DNA from 3 places in the Kitasatospora sp. NPDC059747 genome. Region 3 is predicted to be linked to each of the others. Evidence: riboswitches for the same ligand, from Rfam matches in the RefSeq annotation. Region 3 holds a riboswitch; each other region holds the start of a gene.
The links. Region 3 has a riboswitch for cyclic di-AMP ahead of ACFV4G_RS38700 (NlpC/P60 family protein). Riboswitches for the same ligand answer to the same signal wherever they lie in the genome.
Positions count from the first base shown of each region.

Region 1: it holds a riboswitch for cyclic di-AMP, as region 3 does, so the genes downstream of both, ACFV4G_RS08280 (hypothetical protein) here and ACFV4G_RS38700 (NlpC/P60 family protein) in region 3, are expected to answer to the same signal.
Region 2: it holds a riboswitch for cyclic di-AMP, as region 3 does, so the genes downstream of both, ACFV4G_RS20105 (transglycosylase family protein) here and ACFV4G_RS38700 (NlpC/P60 family protein) in region 3, are expected to answer to the same signal.

Region 1 covers NZ_JBHWGV010000013.1:12,034-15,232, forward strand. The annotation lists gene ACFV4G_RS08270 (alpha/beta hydrolase) at 1-301, shown strand, start outside; gene ACFV4G_RS08275 (MoaF N-terminal domain-containing protein) at 421-750, opposite strand; cyclic di-AMP (ydaO/yuaA leader) riboswitch at 1,230-1,402, shown strand; gene ACFV4G_RS08280 (hypothetical protein) at 1,404-2,687, shown strand; gene ACFV4G_RS08285 (hypothetical protein) at 2,710-3,199, opposite strand, start outside.
Region 2 covers NZ_JBHWGV010000043.1:8,365-11,563, forward strand. The annotation lists gene ACFV4G_RS20100 (hypothetical protein) at 1-868, shown strand, start outside; cyclic di-AMP (ydaO/yuaA leader) riboswitch at 1,231-1,390, shown strand; gene ACFV4G_RS20105 (transglycosylase family protein) at 1,377-2,714, shown strand; gene ACFV4G_RS20110 (hypothetical protein) at 2,992-3,192, shown strand.
Region 3 covers NZ_JBHWGV010000151.1:11,310-14,508, reverse strand. The annotation lists gene ACFV4G_RS38705 (NlpC/P60 family protein) at 1-499, opposite strand, end outside; gene ACFV4G_RS38700 (NlpC/P60 family protein) at 727-1,851, opposite strand; cyclic di-AMP (ydaO/yuaA leader) riboswitch at 1,862-2,015, opposite strand; gene ACFV4G_RS38695 (NlpC/P60 family protein) at 2,364-3,199, opposite strand, start outside.

The DNA of each region.
Region 1 (3,199 bases), on a different contig from region 3:
CGGCAGCCGGCAGCGCCGGGACGAGGCCGACCTGATGTGGCGGCTCAAGAACCTGCCGCAGCCCAAGGCGGCCGTCCTGCTGGCGGGCACGAAGCAGGGCGACGGCGACTACAAGCACGACACCGAGGCGTTCATCGACGCGGTGCAGAGCCCCGGCCCGATGAAGGTCTCGTACAGCATGCTGGAGACCGGCGGCCACAACTTCGAGACGTGGAGCAAGCTGCTGCCGTCCTCGCTGGAGTGGCTGTCCGAGCACCTCAAGGTTCCGAACCAGCCGAATCAGCCGGCCCCCGCAGCCTGAAGCCGGCCTTCGTAGGCTGACGGCCGGGCCCCGCAGCCGGACGGTCCCCGCGGCCTGACTCGCTGCAGCCGGCCGGCTTCCGCAGCCCGACGGTCGCCGGCCTCGCGGACCGGCCGGCCTCAGGCCACCCGCTCCAGCGTCCCCGTGTGGAGCTCGCCGACCCGGCCGCCCTCGCCCTCGAAGGTCCAGAACGCGCGCACCGTCAGCCGGACCAGGTCCATCACGTGGCTGACGGTGATGCCGCTCTGCTCCGTCCAGCTGACGAAGTACACCTCGGGCGCGACCTCGGCGACGTGGAGCGCCACGTCCTCCCACTGGCCCGCCGACTCGCCGAGGCCCTCCCAGCGCAGCCGCTTGCCGTCGGCCGAGTAGGCGTTGCGGAAGGCCGCGCCGTTGTCGGCCCGGAAGAGGTAGGTGCGGCCGGCGAAGGCGGGCAGGGGCGCGGTCATGGTGCGGCGGTTCCTCGTCTCTGCGGGAGGGGGCGCGGTGCTCTTGTGCACGACGGTGGATGTCGGACCTCCAATTTATCCGATCGGGCGAGCTCGCACGCCACTGCCAGTGAAGACGCACCCCCGTCACCGTCACCACGCAAGGCCCGCCAGGGCACCGCCGGCCAACAGGTGACACCGGCACCGGCACCGCGACGGCCGGCGGCACCCGGCTGCTCGGCGGGCGCGACCGCCTCGAACCCGCCGGGGCGCCGGACGCCGGGGTCCGGATCGGTGCCCGGCTCGCCCGAACATCAACGGCCCGCCGGGATGCCGGCCAACTGATCCACTGCGCACCGTAGTTGATCGACACGACTGTGAGCTGCGCGACAACCGGCCGAGACGAGTTGTCCGTTCACGGACCGACTGCCTAGCCTGCAACGGCGTCCGCCCTCGCGGACCCCGCCGCCGGGACGCCGAGTCCCGTCCACCCGACGGCGGGCAACCGAGCACCACAGCGGACGGGAGCGGGGGAACCAAGGTCAGCGCCACGACCCGGCACGCCCTCGCGCGTGCCGGCCGCGGCTTGGGGTGAAGCCGTTCCCACCGGCGGCCGGGCGACCTCTCAGTCCGAACCCGACAGCTCACCTCGCAGGCGTCGCAGAGGACACCCCATGCACAAGCCTGCCCGGCGCCCCGCGCCCCGCCACGCCCGCCCGTCCCACCGCGGCCGCACCGCCGCCCTCGCCGCCACCGGCGCGCTCGCCATCACCGGCGCCGGCCTGTTCGGCCTCCAGTCCGCGCCCGGCGCCCAGGCCGCCACCGGTCCGACCGTCACCCAGGACCGGCTCGCCCCGGCCACGATGGTCGCCGGCCGGGCCGCCACCGCGACCCTCACCGTCCACTCCTCGTCCTGCTTCACCGCCAAGACCGTCGGTGTCGGCGTGCGCGACGCGGCCGGCAACAACCTCGACTTCCCCGGCAACGCCAGCAATGTGCCGATCTGCCCGTGGAGCTACACCTTCACCAGTGGCGCGCGTGCCCTGCCGGCCGGCACCTACACCCAGTTCGGGTTCTGGCAGGACTTCGGCGGCGCCTGGCACAACCTGCCGTCGCAGCAGCTCGTCGTCTCCAGCTCCCCGGCCCCGACCACCACCCCGTCGGCCATGCCCACCCCCACCCCCACGCCCACCCAGGCACCCACGCAGGCACCCACGCAGACCCCGAGCGCCACCGCCACCCCGAGCACCCCGGAGCCGTCCTCCCCGATCGCCGGCAAGTCGCTGACCTGGTCCGACGAGTTCAACGGCCCGATCAACTGGGGCCAGCGCTGGGTCGGCGACAAGAGCACCGCGTACAAGTACGGCAACCACAACCCGGACGACAACAAGCTCGACTGGCTGGACCCGAACAACGTCAGCGTGGCCAACGGCGTCGCCACCTTCACCGCCACCCCCGGCAGCAACACGCTGGAGAACGGCAAGCAGTCCTGGAACACGGGCTTCCTCACCACCGAGGGCTCCAGTGAGGGCTTCCAGGTCAAGACCGGCGACTACGCCGAGACCCGGGTCAAGCTGCCGGCCGGCTCCGGCGCCTGGCCGGCCCTGTGGACCTGGAAGAACGGCAACGGGGAGATCGACTCCTTCGAGTACCACCCCGACAACCCGAACCTCCTGGAGCTGACCAACCACGTCAACCCGGGCAACTTCGACTACTACACCAACGCGAGCGCCGTCGCGAAGGACCAGTGGGTGACCATCGGCACGTACTACGGCGCCACCTCGGTGGACTGGTACGTCAACGGCGTGAAGGTGTTCTCGGACGGCAAGGGCGTCGGCGCGAACTTCTCGGCGTACCTGATCCTCAACCTGTCGGTGTGCGCGGGGCAGTACCACCCCGCGCCGCAGGGGACCGCCCCGATCACCTTCGCCGCCGACTACGTCCGCGTGTACCGGTAGCCGTCACCGGCCGTAGCGGACCTCAACCGGCAGCCGTCTCGACGACCCTGATGTCGAACGGCTGCCGGTTGTTGCGCGGGTGCCGGTCGTCCGGGCTGATCACCGTGACCTTCCCGCCGGTCAGCAGGCCCGTATGCGCCATGGGGGAGATCCGCACCGTGACGAGCGCGGTCGCGCTGCGTCCCTCGGGCAGGCCGGGGCCGAAGGTGCAGCGCACCTCGCGGCCCAGGAACGCCTCGCAGTTCTCGGGGAAGTACGGGCCCACCGCCGTCACCTCCTCCGGCAGGGTGACGATCACGGTGAAGGGCGAGGCGGTGGTGTCCGGGCCGAGGTTGGCGACGAAGGCGTGCACGGTCGTGGTGCCGCCGGGCGGCGCGGGGCTGGGGTCGAGCCGGACGACCTCCAGGTCGGAGTCGGACAGCGCCGCGGCCCGGCTCTCCGGCGCGAGCTGCACGGCCGGACGGGGGTCGGGCCGCTGCCCGGCCCACGACGGGACGGCGGTCAGCGTCGCC
Region 2 (3,199 bases), on a different contig from region 3:
GGCCCTGGTGCTCGCCGTGCCCGCGACCGCCGGGCCCGAGTCCCGCTCGGTCGTCGAGGAGCTGCTCTCGATCGTCCGCAGCGAGCAGAACGGCGTCCAGACCGCGGTGGGCTACCTCCCCGGCGACGGCGCCGAGGGCGCGGACGGCACCGAGCGCAGCATCGGCGAGCTGCTGGCGGCCGCCGCCGAGGCCGGCGTCCCGGCACCGATCCTGGTACCCCTGGTGCCCGGCCCGCACGACTTCCTGCCCGAACTCCACGCACTCGCCGCCGAGTACGGCGCGCACGTCACCGACGTGCTGGGCCCGCACCCGCTGCTGGCCGAGGCCGTCCACGTCCGCCTGTCCGAGGCCGGGCTGGCCCGCGCCGACCGCGCCCGCCTGTTCGCCATCGCGACCGCCGCGGACGGCGTCGTGCTGACCACCGTCGGCGGCGAGGACGCCGCGGCCGCCGCCGGCATCACCGGCGTGCTGCTGGCCGCCCGCCTGGCCGTCCCGGTCGTCCCCGCCGCGCTCGACGTGCCCGGCTCGGTCGCCGCCGCCGTCGCGCACCTCAAGGAGACCGGCTCGCAGCGCCCCGCGCTGGCCCCGCTGGTGATCGGCCCGGAGGCGGACTCCGAGCTGCTCGCCACGGCCGCCGAGGAGACCGGCTGCCCGTCCGCCGCGCCGCTCGGCGCCTACCAGACGGTCGGCCAGCTCATCGCCTCGCTGTACCTGGCCGCGCTGCCGGCGCCGTCCGCGGAGGCCCTGGCCGCCGCGCAGGCCCAGGCCGAGGCCGAGGCGGCGGAGGCCGCCTCCGAGGGCTCCCGCGCGGCCCACGCCGCCGGTGGGACGGCCTCCGGGGCGACCGGGGAGGCCGCCGGCGAGTAACCGCCGACAACGCGTACGGAAGGGCCCGGAGCGATCGCGCTCCGGGTCCTTTCGGCTTGCGGCGTAAGGGAATTAAGAGCCGAATGCGCGAGATGTCCGTTCTGTGATTGTTTGCGATCGGGTGACCGCCCGTCATGCGATTCCTGAGAACCTGCCAGTTGTGCACATCCGCAGGTTTATTGCGAGAAAACGATCATTTTCGATCTTGGAGAAGGAAAGTTTTGGTGGCTTTCCATAATCCGTGATGCGCATCACAGGTATTTGCAGTTCGTACTTAAGTCTGCTTAACGTGCTCCCCGTTCGTGACCACACGGACCCAGCACATCCGCAACGCCGAGTCCTGCCGTCGGGTGCGCTGGAAGCGCGAAAACGCACCACGGCAGGAGCGGGGGACCCACAGGTAAGTCGCCCCGGACCGATCCACGGAACGGTCCTGGGCTAGGGGTGAAGCCGCGCCACAGCGCGGCCGGGCAACTCCGGCCCGAATCCGACAGCTCACCTCGCAGGCGTGGGAGAGGACCGCGTCTTCATGCTGCCCACCAACGGCACTCGCCTGTCCAGCCGCACCCGCCGCGTGATCGCCGCCCTCGGCGTCGCCGGCGTCGGCCTCACCATCCCCTGCCTCACCTCCGGCACCGCCTCCGCCGCCTCCGTCGCCACCTGGGACAAGGTCGCCCAGTGCGAGAGCAGCGGCGACTGGAGCATCAACACCGGCAACGGCTTCTACGGCGGCCTGCAGTTCACCTCCAGCACCTGGGCCGCCTTCGGCGGCACCTCGTACGCCCCGCAGGCCAACCAGGCCACCAAGGACCAGCAGATCGCCGTCGCCGAGAAGGTCCTCGCCTCGCAGGGCCCCGGCGCCTGGCCCGTGTGCTCCGTCCAGGCCGGCCTGACCGCGGGCGGCGCCCCGGCCGCCGTCGACACCTCCGCCGCCGCGAGCACCGCGAAGGCCGCCCCGGCCGCCCCGGCCGCCCCGGCCGCCCCGGCCGTCAAGCCGGCCCCGAAGCCCGCCGCCAAGCCCGCCGCCCCGGCGCAGGACCAGGCGCAGGCCCCGGCCGCCGCCGACTCCGCCAAGGGCACCTGGGCGCAGAAGCGCCAGGACTGGACCCAGGGAGGCACCACCCAGGCCGGTGCCTCGGACTACACCGTCGTGGCCGGCGACTGGCTGTCCACGATCGCCGACAAGCACAACGTCAAGGGCGGCTGGCAGCGCCTGTACGATCTGAACCGCGGCACCCTGACCGACGGTCCGGACACCATCTACCCGGGCCAGCACCTGTCCTTCGGCGACTCCGCCCAGGCTCCGGCCGGCCAGTCCGGTGACTTCAACTGGTTCGACCGCTCGCAGAAGCCGGGCCAGTCCTCCGCCGGGAACGCCGTGAACGCCCAGCCGGCCGCCGAGGCCCAGACCCCGGCCGCCAAGCCGTCCTCGAAGCCCGCCGCCAAGCCCTCCGCCCAGGCGCAGACCCCGGCCCCGGCCGTCACCGGCTCGATGGCCGCCGCGGTCAGCTTCGCCAAGGCGCAGGTCGGCCAGGCGTACGTCTACGGTGGCACCGGCAACGGCGGCTGGGACTGCTCGGGCCTGACCCAGGCCGCGCTGCGCGCCGCGGGCATCTCCATCCCGCGCGTCGCCAACGACCAGGCCGCCGCGAGCACCCACGTCTCGCTGGACAGCCTGCAGCCGGGCGACCTGCTGTTCTGGTCCAACAACGGCCAGGACTCCGGCGTCTACCACGTCGCCATCTACATCGGCGGCGGCCAGTACGTCGAGGCCGCCAACCCGAGCTCGGGCGTCCGCCTGCAGACCATCGCCAACTGGGCGCCGGACTTCGCCGGCCGCGTCTGAGGATCCTTCCGGAACCGTCCCGCCGGGGACGGGTGACGGATCGCGGATGACAGCGAACAGATGACAGATAACAGATTTCATCATCTGTTATCTGTCACCCGCCCACCGCCCCGGGGAGAGACTGGTCGCTCTCCCCGGGGCTTCGGCGTACCCGCCTCCGAAGTCCGTGCCGCCTCCCCCCGGCGCGCACCCGCGGCTCCGCGCATCGGAGCATTCGCGTGGTCAAACCCCGGCCCAGCGGGCATGCTGCTGCTCTGCACCCGAGGAGGAGTCACCCATGGCCCAGGTCACCGTCACGCTCGACGCGAACCTCGCGATCGACGCGATGATGCTCTCCGGCACCAAGAGTCCCCAGGACGCCGTCGAACTGATCCTGCGCGACTACCTGGCCCGCGGTCGCCGCACCGAGACCCGCACCGGCGACGCCGCCGACGGCCACCGCGTCACCGCCGACCGCCCGACCGTCCAGGAGGGCTGACCCCGAC
Region 3 (3,199 bases):
GCTTGGCGGCGGTCTCGGTGCGGCGCTGGTCGAGCCCGCGCTGACGGGTCACCAGCTCGTGCAGCGTCTCGTTCTGCCGCTCGGTCGCCTGGTCGAGGCTCCGGGCGCGGGCGAGGTAGCCCTCCGGGTCGGTGGCGAGCATCAGCTGGACGGTCTGCGCCATGCCGCCGGAGCGGTACTCGGCGCCGGCCACGGTGGCGAGGTCGCCGCGCAGCTGGTTCAGCTGGTCCTGGGCGGCGGCGATCTCGCCCTGGAGGACGGTGGTCTCGCCCTGGAGCCGCTGCTGGGCCTCCTGCGCAGCGTTGTACTTCTCCGACGCCTGTTCGGCCTCGTTGTACAGCTGCTCGACCTGCGCCTTGACGTCCTTGCGGCTGGGCGCGTCCGGGGAGCCGGGGGCGGCCTGGGCGCTGCCGCCCGTCGTGACGCCCAGGGCGGTGGTGGCGGCCGCGGTCAGCACCAGCGCACGGGCGAGCAGTTGGGAACGGCGGTGCACGGGCATGGCGGCGGCTGCTCCAATCCTGCGGACCGGTCCCGCCGCCGCACCCAAGCGGGCGGTCCTGGAGCGGGAGTCCGGTGGCAGACGTTAGCGAGTCCGGGCAACCGAGTCCAAACCCCTCCCAACCCGAATATTTGACCCTGAATCGGACACCAGTCCGAGGAAAGGAAACGCCGCAGGCCCGGACCTCCGGGGAGGAGGGCCGGGCCTGCGGGAAGCCGAGCGGGGAATCAGACCCGCACGATGGACGAGAGCGGCATGTTGGTGACCGCCTCGTAGCGGACGCTCGCACCCGGCTTGGGCGCGTGCAGCACCTGGCCGTTGCCGGCGTAGATGCCGACGTGGTGGGCGTCGTTGAAGAAGATCAGCAGGTCGCCGGGCTGGGCCTGGGAGAGGTCCGTGCCGATCCGGGTCCCGGCGCCGGCCTGCTCCTGCGAGGTACGCGGCAGCGAGACGCCGGCCTGGTCGAAGGCCCAGACCATCAGGCCCGAGCAGTCGAAGGAGTTCGGGCCGGTGGCGGCCCAGACGTACGGGCTGCCGATCTTGGTGGCGGCGTAGGACAGCGCGGCGGCACCGCGCGAGCTGCCCGCCGCCGGCGGCTTGGCGACCGGCGAGGACGACGGGGCCGAGCCGAGGTCGGTGCGGCTGCTGTCGCGGGAGGCGCGGTCGGCGGCGGCCTGCTGGGCCTTCGCGGCGTCGGCCTTGGCCTTGGCATCGGCGGCGGCCTTGTCCTCGGCCGCCTTGATGGCCTGGCGCTCCTGCTCGGACAGGGTGTTGAAGAGGTTCTGGGCGGCCGTCAGCTTCCCCTGGATCTGCTCCTTGGACGCCTTCAGCTGCTGGGTGGTCGCGTCCAGCTCGGCGAGCTTGCCCTGGGCCTCGGTGCGGTCCTGGTCCAGCTTGCGCTGCTGGTCCTGGAGCTCCTTCAGCTGACCCTTCTGGGTGCTGCCGGCCTGGTTCAGGGCGTCGGCCTGGCTGAGGAAGTTGTCCGGCTTGGACGAGAACATCAGCTGGACGGTCGGGGATATGCCCCCGTTGCGGTACTGCTCGCCGGCGATCTGGGCGAGGCCGCCCTGGAGGTCGGTCACCTGCTCCTGCTGGCGGGCCACCTGGTCCTGCAGGCCGCTGACCTGCTTCTGCAGCTCCTGCTGCTTGGCCTGGGCGGCGTTGTACTGCTCGGTCGCCACCTCGGCCTGCTCGTTGAGCTGGTCGACCTGCTCCTTGACCTGGTCCTTGGTCGGCGCGGGGTCGGCGTGGGCGCCGGACTGCGCGGAGAGGGCGACGGCTGCCGCGGCAACTCCGGTCAGGAAGGAAACTCGGGCACGGCCGGCGGGCTTGGGACGACGATGGGACGCCACGAAGGCGGACTCCTTCTTCCTACGTCCGCCTACCGGGTGAGCTGACGGGTTCGGGCCGGAAGCATGCCCTACGACGCCTCACGGCCGTTCCACCGGCCGACCTGGCGCCGATTCACCCCGGAGGAACGTGGTTCCCCGGCTCCGCTCCACAGCGCCCCCTGTCACTGGGCTCCCCTGTCGGACGGTCGCTTCGACCCGTCCCGCTGCTTCACGAACTCGGCGGGAACCACCGCCGCCACCCTGGCTGGGCGATCGACAGTGCGGTGGTCCGGGTCACGACCCTAGTAACTGAACCGTGATCGGTTCAAATCCTTGTCAGAAAAAAGGCGGAAGAATAACCAAGTTCTTTTGTGAAGATGACAGAAGGTGATCGCAGCAGCACGCAAGGCTGATCACTTGTCACGCGAACGCGGCGAAACGCAGGGAAACGCGCTCAAGCGAACGCGCCACCCCCACTCGGGAGGTGGCGCGGATCACAGGGCCGTCGCGCCGGCCCGCGGCGTGTCGGCGAGTCAGACCCGGCGGATGGTGTTGATCGGCATCGCGTCGGCCTTCATCACCTTGACGACGTCGCCGGTGTGCGGCGCGTGCACCACCATGCCGTTGCCGATGTACATCGCGACGTGGTGCATGTCGGGACCGTAGATCACCAGGTCGCCGGGCTGGGCCTGGTCCAGCGAGGGCACCCGGGTGCCGTAGTGGCCCTGCTCCTGCGAGGTGCGCGGCAGCGAGACGCCGGCCTGGCCGTACGACCAGAGCATCAGGCCCGAGCAGTCGAAGGTGCTGGAGCCGACGGCACCCCACACGTACGGCGAGCCCTGCTTGCTCATCGCCTTGGCCACGGCCACGGCCGCGTAGCCGCTGGCCGGCGGCAGGCTGCTCAGGTCGACCCGGTCGGTGCCGCGCGAGGCGCGGTCGTCCTGGGCCTGCTGGGCCTTCAGCGCGGCGCGCTCGGAGGCGCTGAGCGAGTTGAGGAGGTCCTGGGCCTGCTTGAGCTTGGCGTTGACGTCCGCCTTGGACTGGTTCAGGTCCTTGGTGGTGGAGTCCAGGGAGGCCAGCACCGCGGCGGCCTCGGCCTTCTCCTGGTCCAGGCGGCGCTGCTGGTCCAGCAGGCCCTTGAGCGCGTCGGTCTCGGTGGCGGTGGCCTGCTGCACGCTGGAGGCCTTGGCCAGGTAGTTGTTCGGGTCGGAGGAGAGCATCAGCTGGACGGACGGGTCGATGCCGCCGGTGCGGTACTGCTCGCCCGCCACGCCGGCGAGGCCGGTCTGAAGCTGGGTCATCTGCTCCTGGCCGCGGGCCACCTGGTCCTGGAGCTGGTCGGCCTGCTTGCGCAGCTGGTCGGCCCGCT